2 regions of the Metabacillus dongyingensis genome follow, and region 2 is predicted to be linked to the other one. Evidence: predicted binding sites of a transcription regulator. Region 2 holds the regulator's gene; the other holds the start of a gene.

Region 1 (5,911 bases), 590 kb from region 2:
CAATTAATTCGGCTGTTTTATTTCGTTTTGGCAGCCTTGCAAGCTGAATCGAAATGCATTCCTGCAGATTTCTCGCCCCTACTCCTGCCGGGTCAAGCTTCTGTAATACGGTTAGCTGCTGATTTAGCTCCTCAGCACTGATGCTGAATTTTTCTGAAAGCACACTAAGATCTGCCTCTATGTACCCGTTAGGATCAAGAGCCTGTATCAGGATATGAAGTGCGCGTTTTTCTGATGCAGTCAGCTTCATCCCCAGCAGCTGTGCTTCTAAATGCTGCTGCAGTGTTGTGCCAAGGCTTGAGACGTTTTCAATCATGTCCCTGTTCTTTGATGAACTTGTCATTTTCACCCGTGATGAGGTATGATACAATACGCCTGAATCAGGCTTCTCTTTTAATTCGATGAGGGGATTTTCCAGGGTAAGGTCCTCTATATAGGAGGCAAGCTCCATAGAGGAGTATTGAAGGAGAGTAATCGCTTGCTTTAACTCTTGAGTCATATTAAGTTTTAATGATTGCTCTTGAAATAAACCGACTTTCATATTCATAGTTCGTTCCCCCTGCTTCTCATTTTACACGAAAACGGTCCATCATTGTATGGAAAGAACTTCAAAGGAGAGATATCAATGAGTGAATTATTTTCAGTGCCCTACTTTGAGCAAAATTTTAAAGAGCACATTAAACAGAATGAAGGTCAAGTTCCGAAGCTTGATGCCATGAACCGTTATTATCGATCTGTCGTATCAGCGCTGGTTCAGGATCAGCTTACAAAAAACTCAGTGGTCTTAAAACGGATTCAGAATTTGGACGAGGCGTACACTACGATTAAATCCGATAAATAATTGAAAAATTTACCTGTTCACAAAAAGCGCGACATGCTTTAAAATAAGAATTGTTGAGTCGTCAAGCACGGCAATATACACTTCTTGTCCAGTGCGGCTTACTGGACTCTTACATATTATTTCTGTTTCCATTCAATCATGCCCCGCCTAGGTTATCTTGGCGGGGCTTTTTTTATCGGATTGGCATTAAAGGTCCCAGTGTCAATATCTGTCTAAATCGTCTAAAAACACTTTTCTTACAGAAATAACCTTCGCCATGTCAGCGGTCCTACAATACCATCAACTTTAAGATTTTGCCTGCGCTGAAAATCCCTTACTGCACGCTCAGTGATTGGTCCATAAATATTGTCTGCCTTTACTCCAAGCTTTCGCTGTATTTCTCCGATATTTGCGCTCTTCATATATGGAGACTTCAATCTGTAAAGAGTACCCGGATACGGTTTTCCACGTCTTGGTTTTGCCCGATTCAGCTTGCTGAAGGTCTCCGGCCCTACGATTCCATCAGCCGTTATTCTCTGATCTCTTTGAAACTCTTTAACCGCAGCTGCTGTCTCCGCACCAAACGTGCCGTCTGCACCGAATCTCGGGAGCGCATATCCCAGTGAGATCAGTTTTTTCTGTAAAAAAGTTACCTCCGGGCCCCGGTTTCCCCTTCGTATAATGGTGACATCTACCACAGTGCCTGTTTCCTGCTTTGGCGGTTCAACTTTAATAGGCGTTCCGCTGCTCCCCCATGCATCATAATAAACACGCACATCACTCATGAATTTTTCCCAAGTCACACCATGTCCACTGAACCAGCTGTCCGGATCCAATCTTCGGCGTGGATCAAGTGTGCTGTGTGCGACTATTTTAGTTGAAGGGTTTAAATTGAACCTGCGGCAAAGGTACGCGTGGTACCATACATACCGGTCATAAGCTTTAATGAATTCTCCAGTGCGGCAGAGCTCAACAGCAATAGCTGCTTCATTTGCATCATAACCGAAGAGCTGATTATCTTCAGGGTTCCGGTAAAGATTATGCCAAGCTTTTTCATTTAATGGGATGATCTCAAGAATTTTATCATCATCTATAAACGCATGAGCAGAAGCACTCGGCTGAGAGTTGTTAAAATAATTAAAGTGATCGTCTGCATCAGCTGAGTTATTTGCCGTTTCGTGAGAGACTATAAATAGAGGTCCAGTCAGCTTTTCCCCTGAACGTGCATTTCCAAGACGGATATAGCGCTGTTCAATTTGATATTTTTGAGAAACACTCAATCTTTATCACTCCTTTTTATAGTAAATGATAGAGAGACGCCTTTTGGAAAGGCGCCTCTCTTGGCTCATTAGTCTATTTTTAAGGAATCTATGAAAGAATCTAGCAATTCAAATAGCAGATGCGTGTGTTCAGCTCCGTTCTGAAAAAGGAGTCTTTGTGCCCGAGCTTGTACTCCGTATAGGCGTCCTGCTATTCTTTGACGGCCGCATAGTAGTTTTATTAGCGTAAATCCAACAAAAAAAGAAAGAGCTGGTTTAATTAAAAAACCAGCTCTTTCTATAAGTGACGCGCTCGAAGGGATTCGAACCCCCGACAGACGTGGTACCGGAAACCACCGCTCTATCCAACTGAGCTACGAGCGCATATAAAAGTTAATTAGTCAGTAGCGTTATTATACGATAAAAACAACCTATGTATCAAGCGGTATTTTTATACTGCAGGCTGAAATGACTAAACTCCTGAAGATAACGGAGGTTTTCAGGATATAAATCTCTGATAATCGAGGAATTATTAGTGATAAAGAACAAAGGAGTACATGGACGATGAAAGGTTACATCATATTCAAATGGTTCCTCTTTCGCCTGTGATTTAGATCAGGGTAACTTTCATTTCTAAGGCAACAATGTGGATCTATACTGCATATAGTACGTTTCTGGATACATCCGAAGAGATTTCAGCGAAAAGTGCTGCACGACTGATCATAAGACGGCAGGGTACCAGACTGGTGAAATAGTGAATGCCTTTTGTCAGCACCGAAAGAAAATATAAAGGATATTTTAAAGAGCCTGCCGAATACATACGTTACAGCCTCCTAAGGAAACACCACTATAGAAGTTCATTATACGCAGAAAAAATGAGGCATGAAACAGCTTTACTCAACTGTTTGAAAGAAAGAATAATTGGGTAACATGTTTACAGTCAGCAACTGCTACATATGTATAAGGTGCAAGAAAAAGCTTTAAAGAACAGCGTTTCGTTTGACCTTTATTGACCATAGTTGTATGATGAGAGTACATAAAATTTACCTTTATTTAAAAGGAGGAAAATACGATGAATTTAATACCTACAGTTATTGAACAAACGAACCGCGGTGAACGTGCATACGATATTTACTCACGTCTTTTAAAAGACCGCATTATTATGCTTGGAAGCGGAATTGACGATAACGTGGCAAACTCAATTGTATCACAGCTTTTGTTCTTAGAAGCTGAAGATCCAGAGAAAGACATCTCAATCTACATTAACAGCCCTGGCGGTTCTATTACAGCCGGTATGGCGATTTACGATACAATGCAGTTTATTAAACCACAAGTATCAACAATCTGCATCGGTATGGCTGCTTCAATGGGAGCATTCCTCCTTGCAGCCGGCGCAAAAGGCAAACGCTATGCCCTTCCAAACAGTGAAGTTATGATTCATCAGCCTCTTGGCGGAGCTCAAGGACAGGCAACTGAAATTGAGATCGCTGCAAAACGCATCTTGTTCTTGCGTGATAAGCTGAATCAAATTCTTGCTGACCGCACTGGCCAGCCAATGGAAGTGATCGCTCGCGATACAGACCGTGACAACTTCATGACGGCAGAACGCGCACTTGAGTACGGCTTGATTGATAAAGTGATGACTCGCAATACAATGCCTGATAATAAATAAGAAGATACAGCAGAACGGCCTAAGGCCGTTCTGTTTTTTTGTTTTGAGGCATGAGCGTATGATTCCCCTAAACAGGCATGATCCTGGTTTTGGATACTCAATGAGTGCGTATGATTCCTCTATACAGGCACAATCCTGGTTTTGGATACTTATAGAGAGCGTATGATCCCCTTTTACAGGTTAAATCTCGGATTTGGGTACTCAATGAGTGCGTATGATTCCTCTTTAAGGTCTCAATCCTGGTTTTGGATACTCATAAAGTACGTATGATTCCCCTTTACAGGCTCAATCCTGGTTTTGGATACTCATAGAGTGCGTATGATTCCCCTATACAGGCTCAATCCTAGATTTGGATACTCAATGAGTCCGTATGATTCCCCTAAACAGGCTCAATCCTGGTTTTGGATACTCAATGAGAGCGTATGATTTCTCTTTACAGGCTCAATTCTGGATTTGGATACTCATAGAGTGCGTATGATTCCCCTTTACAGGCACAATCCTGGTTTTGGATACTCATAGAGTACGTATGATTCCCCTTTACAGGCTCAATCCTGGTTTTGGATACTAATAGAGAGTGTATGATCCCCTTTTACAGGCTAAATCTCGGATTTGGGTACTCAATGAGTGCGTATGATTCCTCTTTACAGGCTCAATTCTGGATTTAGATACTCATAGAGAGAGTATGATTCCCTTTTACAGGCTAAATCTCAGATTTGGGTACTCAATGAGTGCGTATGATTCCTCTTTACAGGCACAATCCTGGATTTGGATACTCATAGAGTACGTATGATTCCCCTGATCAGGCACAATCCTGGTTTTGGATACTCATAGAGTGCGTATGATCCCCTTTTACAGGCTAAATCTCGGATTTGGGTACTCAATGAGTGAGTATGATTCCTCTTTAAGGTCTCAATCCTGGTTTTGGATACTCATAAAGTACGTATGATTCCCCTTTACAGGCTCAATCCTGGTTTTGGATACTCATAGAGTGCGTATGATTCCCCTATACAGGCTCAATCCTAGATTTGGATACTCAATGAGTCCGTATGATTCCCCTAAACAGGCTCAATCCTGGTTTTGGATACTCAATGAGAGCGTATGATTTCTCTTTACAGGCTCAATTCTGGTTTTGGATACTCATAGAGAGCGTATGAAAGCGGCTTATTCTTATCCGATGTTTGCCAGTAAAGCTGATTTACTTTCTAAATCGTGATTTTTACTTTCCCAAATATCCTTTTTACTAGCGAAAACCCGTAAAATAATTTCCAAAGTCAACGAAATACTTTCTTTTTTTCAAATACCTCCTAATCAAAAAAAACGGCCAAAGGCCGTTTTTAAGCTTCTTGTTTCACATATTGAGATAAAACTTCTAATGCTTCTGACTCGTCATGGCCTTCTGCGATAAGAGTAACCACTGAGCCAGTGCTGATGGCGAGACTCATTAACCCCATGATGCTCTTCGCGTTCACCTTTTTCCCGTCTTTTTCTAAAAAGATGTCTGATGAATAACGATTAGCCTCTTGTACAAAAAGTGCTGCGGGACGGGCTTGTAAGCCTGTCTTTAAACGAACTTCGACCTGTTTCTCAACCATATAAATCCCCTCTTCTTTCCCCTTTTTATTTGATCGTTACCGGCTGGCCATTTCTAAGTTGTTCTGCAATCTCGTCAAGTTTTCTCAGACGGTGATTAATGCCTGACTTGCTGATTTTGCCGCTTGATACCATTTCACCCAGTTCTTTAAGCGTAACATCCTGATACTCTACCCGAAGGCGTGCGATTTCACTTAATTTGTCGGGCAGTGCTTCAAGACCCATTTTTTCATCGATGAATTTAATATTCTCGACTTGGCGTATGGCTGCACCAATTGTTTTATTTAAGTTAGCGGTTTCACAATTGACGAGACGGTTAACGGAATTTCTCATATCACGGACAATCCGCACATCTTCAAAGCGCAGGAGTGCCTGGTGTCCGCCGATAATGCTGAGAAAATCTGAGATTTTCTCAGCTTCCTTCAAATAGGTAATGTATCCTTTTTTCCGTTCAAGTGTTTTGCTGTTCAAATGGAAGGAATTCATTAATTCACATAGAGAGTCATTGTGCTCTTTATATAATGAAAAAATTTCTAAGTGATAGGATGAAGTCTCCGGATTATTGACAGA
Region 2 (5,911 bases):
ACCCACGCACGTTGAAAAGTGCGGGGATGAGGTGTGGGTAGCGGAGAAATTCCAATCGAACCTGGAGATAGCTGGTTCTCTCCGAAATAGCTTTAGGGCTAGCCTCAAGTATGAGAGTCTTGGAGGTAGAGCACTGATTGGACTAGGGGCCCTCATCGGGTTACCGAATTCAGTCAAACTCCGAATGCCAAAGACTTGCTCCTTGGGAGTCAGACTGCGAGTGATAAGATCCGTAGTCAAGAGGGAAACAGCCCAGACCACCAGCTAAGGTCCCAAAGTATACGTTAAGTGGAAAAGGATGTGGAGTTGCTTAGACAACCAGGATGTTGGCTTAGAAGCAGCCACCATTTAAAGAGTGCGTAATAGCTCACTGGTCGAGTGACTCTGCGCCGAAAATGTACCGGGGCTAAACGTATCACCGAAGCTGTGGACTGTTCTTACGAACAGTGGTAGGAGAGCGTTCTAAGGGCGTTGAAGCTAGACCGTAAGGACTGGTGGAGCGCTTAGAAGTGAGAATGCCGGTATGAGTAGCGAAAGAGGGGTGAGAATCCCCTCCACCGAATGCCTAAGGTTTCCTGAGGAAGGCTCGTCCGCTCAGGGTTAGTCGGGACCTAAGCCGAGGCCGAAAGGCGTAGGCGATGGACAACAGGTTGATATTCCTGTACCACCTCCTCACCATTTGAGCAATGGGGGGACGCAGGAGGATAGGGCAAGCGCGCTGTTGGATATGCGCGTCCAAGCAGTTAGGCTGAGAAGTAGGCAAATCCGCTTCTCATATAAGGCTGAGCTGTGATGGCGAGGGAAATTTAGTACCGAAGTTCCTGATTCCACACTGCCAAGAAAAGCCTCTAGCGAGGTGAGAGGTGCCCGTACCGCAAACCGACACAGGTAGGCGAGGAGAGAATCCTAAGGTGAGCGAGAGAACTCTCGTTAAGGAACTCGGCAAAATGACCCCGTAACTTCGGGAGAAGGGGTGCTTTTTAGGGTTCATAGCCCTGAAAAGCCGCAGTGAATAGGCCCAGGCGACTGTTTAGCAAAAACACAGGTCTCTGCGAAGCCGCAAGGCGAAGTATAGGGGCTGACGCCTGCCCGGTGCTGGAAGGTTAAGAGGAGAGGTTAGCGCAAGCGAAGCTTTGAATTGAAGCCCCAGTAAACGGCGGCCGTAACTATAACGGTCCTAAGGTAGCGAAATTCCTTGTCGGGTAAGTTCCGACCCGCACGAAAGGCGTAACGATCTGGGCACTGTCTCAACGAGAGACTCGGTGAAATTATAGTACCTGTGAAGATGCAGGTTACCCGCGACAGGACGGAAAGACCCCGTGGAGCTTTACTGTAGCCTGATATTGAATTTTGGTACAGCTTGTACAGGATAGGTAGGAGCCTTGGAAGCCGGAGCGCCAGCTTCGGTGGAGGCATTGGTGGGATACTACCCTTGCTGTATTGAAATTCTAACCCACAGCCCTGATCGGGCTGGGAGACAGTGTCAGGTGGGCAGTTTGACTGGGGCGGTCGCCTCCTAAAATGTAACGGAGGCGCCCAAAGGTTCCCTCAGAATGGTTGGAAATCATTCGCAGAGTGTAAAGGCACAAGGGAGCTTGACTGCGAGACCTACAAGTCGAGCAGGGACGAAAGTCGGGCTTAGTGATCCGGTGGTTCCGCATGGAAGGGCCATCGCTCAACGGATAAAAGCTACCCCGGGGATAACAGGCTTATCTCCCCCAAGAGTCCACATCGACGGGGAGGTTTGGCACCTCGATGTCGGCTCATCGCATCCTGGGGCTGTAGTCGGTCCCAAGGGTTGGGCTGTTCGCCCATTAAAGCGGTACGCGAGCTGGGTTCAGAACGTCGTGAGACAGTTCGGTCCCTATCCGTCGTGGGCGCAGGAAATTTGAGAGGAGCTGTCCTTAGTACGAGAGGACCGGGATGGACGCACCGCTGGTGTACCAGTTGTCTTGCCAAAGGCATCGCTGGGTAGCTATGTGCGGAAGGGATAAGTGCTGAAAGCATCTAAGCATGAAGCCCCCCTCAAGATGAGATTTCCCATCACGCAAGTGAGTAAGAACCCTGAAAGATGATCAGGTTGATAGGTCTGAGGTGGAAGCGCGGTGACGTGTGGAGCTGACAGATACTAATCGTTCGAGGACTTAACCACAGTCTAATAAAGTGTAAAACCTAAGTGAAAACTTGTTATCATACGTTATTTAGTTTTGAAAGAATAACATTCTTTCTTCAATTGCATATTGTCTGGTGATGATGGCAAAGAGGTCACACCCGTTCCCATGCCGAACACGGAAGTTAAGCTCTTTAGCGCCGATGGTAGTTGGGGGTTTCCCCCTGTGAGAGTAGGACGTTGCCAGGCACGCAAATAAAAAGAACAGCAGAGATGCTGTTCTTTTTTGTATGAAAAAAATAAAAGGGCAGAGGACCTTTAGAGGGTTGGCGGCTGGAAGCAGGTTTTACTTTTTAGTAAGACTGCACGGATAAAAAGTAATTGGCTGAAAGGGGCATAAAACCGTGCAGAGCACGCATAAATGTTGTTCCAGCGCGTATAACTTGGCCGTGAACGAGCTCATATGCCCGGTGAGTGTGGCATAACATAAATTCTCTTCTAGGAAGGAGACAGGAGACAAAACCAGTGTATGATGGGGATGAGGCTCAAAATAAGAAGAGTAGTTTCAAAATGAGAACAAGTAAAATTAATCATTTATAGCATTTTAAACAGTGCTTCAGCAGTCTGAACTGTGAGGAAGAGATAAACCGCCCTTCTATTAGAAAAAGATATTCCCTTTCATGAATCCTGTTTTTTAGACGTATATATAACGTAACCCTCCATGTTTTTATCCCTTAATTAAAAATTCCTCTAAGCAGCCAGTAAATAAAATGGTGATTCCTGTTTAAAAACGTTTCACTGCCGTTAATAATGGAAATAGATAAATGAGTGGTTATAAGTTGAAAAAAAGTGAACTTCGTTTTATATTAGTGTTAAAGTCAAATATAGTCAAAGTCAAGTTAGGGGGAGGCGGAGTGCGGAATATTTCGGATGTCATTGAACAGTATTTGAAGCAGGTGCTCACTACGAGCGGTAAAGAAATCGTTGAAATCAAAAGAAGCGAGATTGCGGATAAGTTTCAATGTGTGCCCTCACAAATAAATTATGTGATTAATACGCGTTTTACTATTGAAAGAGGGTATATAGTAGAGAGTAAGAGAGGCGGCGGAGGCTACATTCGTATCATTAAGGTGAAATCGAACGATGCTGCCCACTTAATTGATCAGATATTGGGAATTATCGATAGACGGATTTCGCAAACCGCTGCTGAAGATCTTATTTTAAGGCTGGTTAATGAAGAAGTGATTTCAAGACGTGAAGCGAAGATTATGCTGAGTGTAATTGACCGTTCCGTCTTATATATTGATTTGCCGCATAGAGACGAGTTAAGAGCAAGGATGATAAAAGCTATGCTGACTTCCTTGAAATACCGATGAAAGCAGGTGAACAGACTTGATTTGCCAGGAATGCAATGAAAGGCCGGCAACTTTTCATTTTACAAAAGTAGTGAACGGCGAAAAGACAGAGATTCATATTTGTGAACAATGTGCACAGGATAACAGTTCGATGTTTATTGACAACAGTACTGGTTTTTCAATTAATAACTTATTAGCAGGTTTATTAAATATGGAACCTTCTATTTCAAAAACTAAGCAGGATGTTTTTAAGAAAAATGAAGTTTTGCAGTGCAGCAGATGTCAGATGACATTTCAGCAGTTTACAAAAGTCGGCCGTTTTGGCTGTTCGGAGTGCTATCGGACTTTTAATGATCAGATAAATCCTATTTTAAGGAGGGTCCATAGCGGAAACACTGTTCATGCGGGTAAAATTCCTGAACGAATTGGCGGTAGCATTCACGTCCGCAAACGAATAGAGTTATTAAAACAGAATCTTAAAGATTTGATACATCAAGAAGAATTTGAAAAAGCTGCTGAGACTCGAGATGAAATCCGTTCGCTTGAACTGAAATTAAAGAGTTCCAGAGGAGGAGAATCCTGATATGTCACTTCAGCAATTTATCAATCAGGCAATGAGCGCCTGGATGAGCAAGGAAGGACCTGATTCTGACATTGTTCTCAGCAGCAGAGTCAGGCTTGCAAGAAATATTGAGAAATATAAGTTTCCAACGATCGCGTCAAATGAAGAATCACAGGAAATTTTAAGCCTTTTTGAAGAAACTTTTTCGGATAAAAGTGTGAATGAAATTGGCAAGCTTGAAATGCTCAGGATGGAAGATCTGCAGCCCAATCAAAAAAGGGTTTTAGTTGAAAAACATTTAATTAGTCCAAATTTAGCGGAAGATTCTTCTTTTGGCGGATGTTTATTATCAGAAAATGAAGAAGTCAGCATTATGCTGAATGAAGAGGATCATATTCGAATTCAATGTTTATATCCAGGACTTCAGTTAAAAGAAGCATTAAAATCAGCAAGTGAGCTGGATGATTGGATGGAACACGCTGTAGATTACGCATTTGACGAGCAGAGAGGATACTTAACAAGCTGTCCGACAAATGTCGGAACAGGCCTTAGAGCATCAGTTATGATGCACTTGCCTGCACTTGTCCTGACACAGCAGATGAACCGGATAATTCCGGCAATTAATCAATTAGGTCTGGTTGTTAGAGGAATTTACGGGGAAGGCAGCGAAGCATTAGGTAACATCTTTCAGATTTCAAATCAGATTACACTGGGGAAGTCTGAAGACGATATAGTAGAGGATTTGCTGAGTGTTGTCCATCAGCTGATTGACAAGGAGCGTTCTGCACGCGAAGCCTTATATAAAACGTCGCAGATGCCTCTTGAAGACCGTGTGTTCAGATCTCTCGGCACTCTGACATACAGCCGTATAATCGAGTCTAAAGAAGCCGCCAAATGTTTATCAGATGTCAGGCTGGGAATAGACTTAGATATTATTAAAGACATTTCCAGAAACATATTAAATGAGTTAATGATTTTAACTCAGCCTGGTTTTCTGCAGCAATATTCTGGCGGGGCTTTAAGACCGGATGAACGGGATATAAGAAGAGCTTCCTTAATAAGAGAAAGATTAAACCTAGAAATGGTCAAAAGGATGGAGGATGATGAAGTATGATGTTTGGAAGATTCACTGAGCGGGCTCAAAAAGTTCTTGCACTGGCACAAGAGGAAGCAGTTCGACTGGGACATAATAATATCGGCACAGAACATATTCTTCTTGGTCTTGTACGTGAAGGCGAAGGAATTGCTGCAAAAGCACTGACAGCACTTGGCCTTGGTTCAGATAAAATTCAAAAAGAAGTAGAGAGCCTAATCGGGAGAGGGCAAGAAATTTCTCAAACGATTCACTATACTCCGCGGGCGAAAAAAGTCATCGAGCTTTCAATGGATGAAGCAAGAAAGCTTGGTCATTCTTACGTTGGCACTGAGCATATCCTTTTAGGTCTTATCCGTGAAGGTGAAGGTGTAGCAGCAAGAGTTCTTAACAATCTTGGAGTAAGTTTAAATAAAGCACGCCAGCAAGTTCTTCAGCTTTTGGGCAGCAATGAATCAGGATCGGGGCATCAGGGCGGCTCAATGAACAATGCCAATACACCCACCCTTGACAGTCTTGCACGCGACTTGACTGCCATTGCACGTGAAGGCAGCTTAGACCCTGTTATCGGCCGAAGCAAAGAGATTCAGAGGGTCATTGAGGTACTGAGCCGCAGAACGAAAAACAATCCAGTCTTAATTGGGGAGCCTGGAGTAGGTAAAACGGCAATCGCAGAGGGATTGGCTCAGCAGATCGTAAATAATGAGGTTCCTGAAATTCTCCGTGATAAACGAGTGATGACTCTAGATATGGGAACTGTTGTAGCAGGAACGAAATACCGCGGTGAGTTT

Evidence for each region. Region 2 encodes CtsR, which represses protease genes until heat stress. Its sites were predicted from a motif close to ATGGTCAATAAAGGTCAAACA; they were not measured.
Region 1: clpP (ATP-dependent Clp endopeptidase proteolytic subunit ClpP) is a predicted target of CtsR. The motif match lies at 3,076-3,096, and genes of this name have one in related genera.

What each region holds. Positions count from the first base shown of each region.
Region 1 covers NZ_CP082944.1:4,574,773-4,580,683, forward strand. The annotation lists gene rpoN (RNA polymerase factor sigma-54) at 1-547, opposite strand, end outside; gene yvfG (protein YvfG) at 626-841, shown strand; gene K8L98_RS22690 (peptidoglycan-binding domain-containing protein) at 1,078-1,605, opposite strand; partial or broken gene K8L98_RS22695 (peptidoglycan recognition protein family protein) at 1,585-2,100, opposite strand; tRNA gene K8L98_RS22700 (tRNA-Arg) at 2,388-2,463, opposite strand; gene clpP (ATP-dependent Clp endopeptidase proteolytic subunit ClpP) at 3,152-3,751, shown strand; gene K8L98_RS22710 (HPr family phosphocarrier protein) at 5,086-5,343, opposite strand; gene whiA (DNA-binding protein WhiA) at 5,369-5,911, opposite strand, start outside.
Region 2 covers NZ_CP082944.1:105,951-111,861, forward strand. The annotation lists rRNA gene K8L98_RS00575 (23S ribosomal RNA) at 1-2,152, shown strand, start outside; rRNA gene rrf (5S ribosomal RNA) at 2,244-2,359, shown strand; gene K8L98_RS00585 (CtsR family transcriptional regulator) at 3,025-3,486, shown strand; gene K8L98_RS00590 (protein-arginine kinase activator protein McsA) at 3,503-4,048, shown strand; gene K8L98_RS00595 (protein-arginine kinase McsB) at 4,050-5,141, shown strand; gene clpC (ATP-dependent protease ATP-binding subunit ClpC) at 5,138-5,911, shown strand, end outside.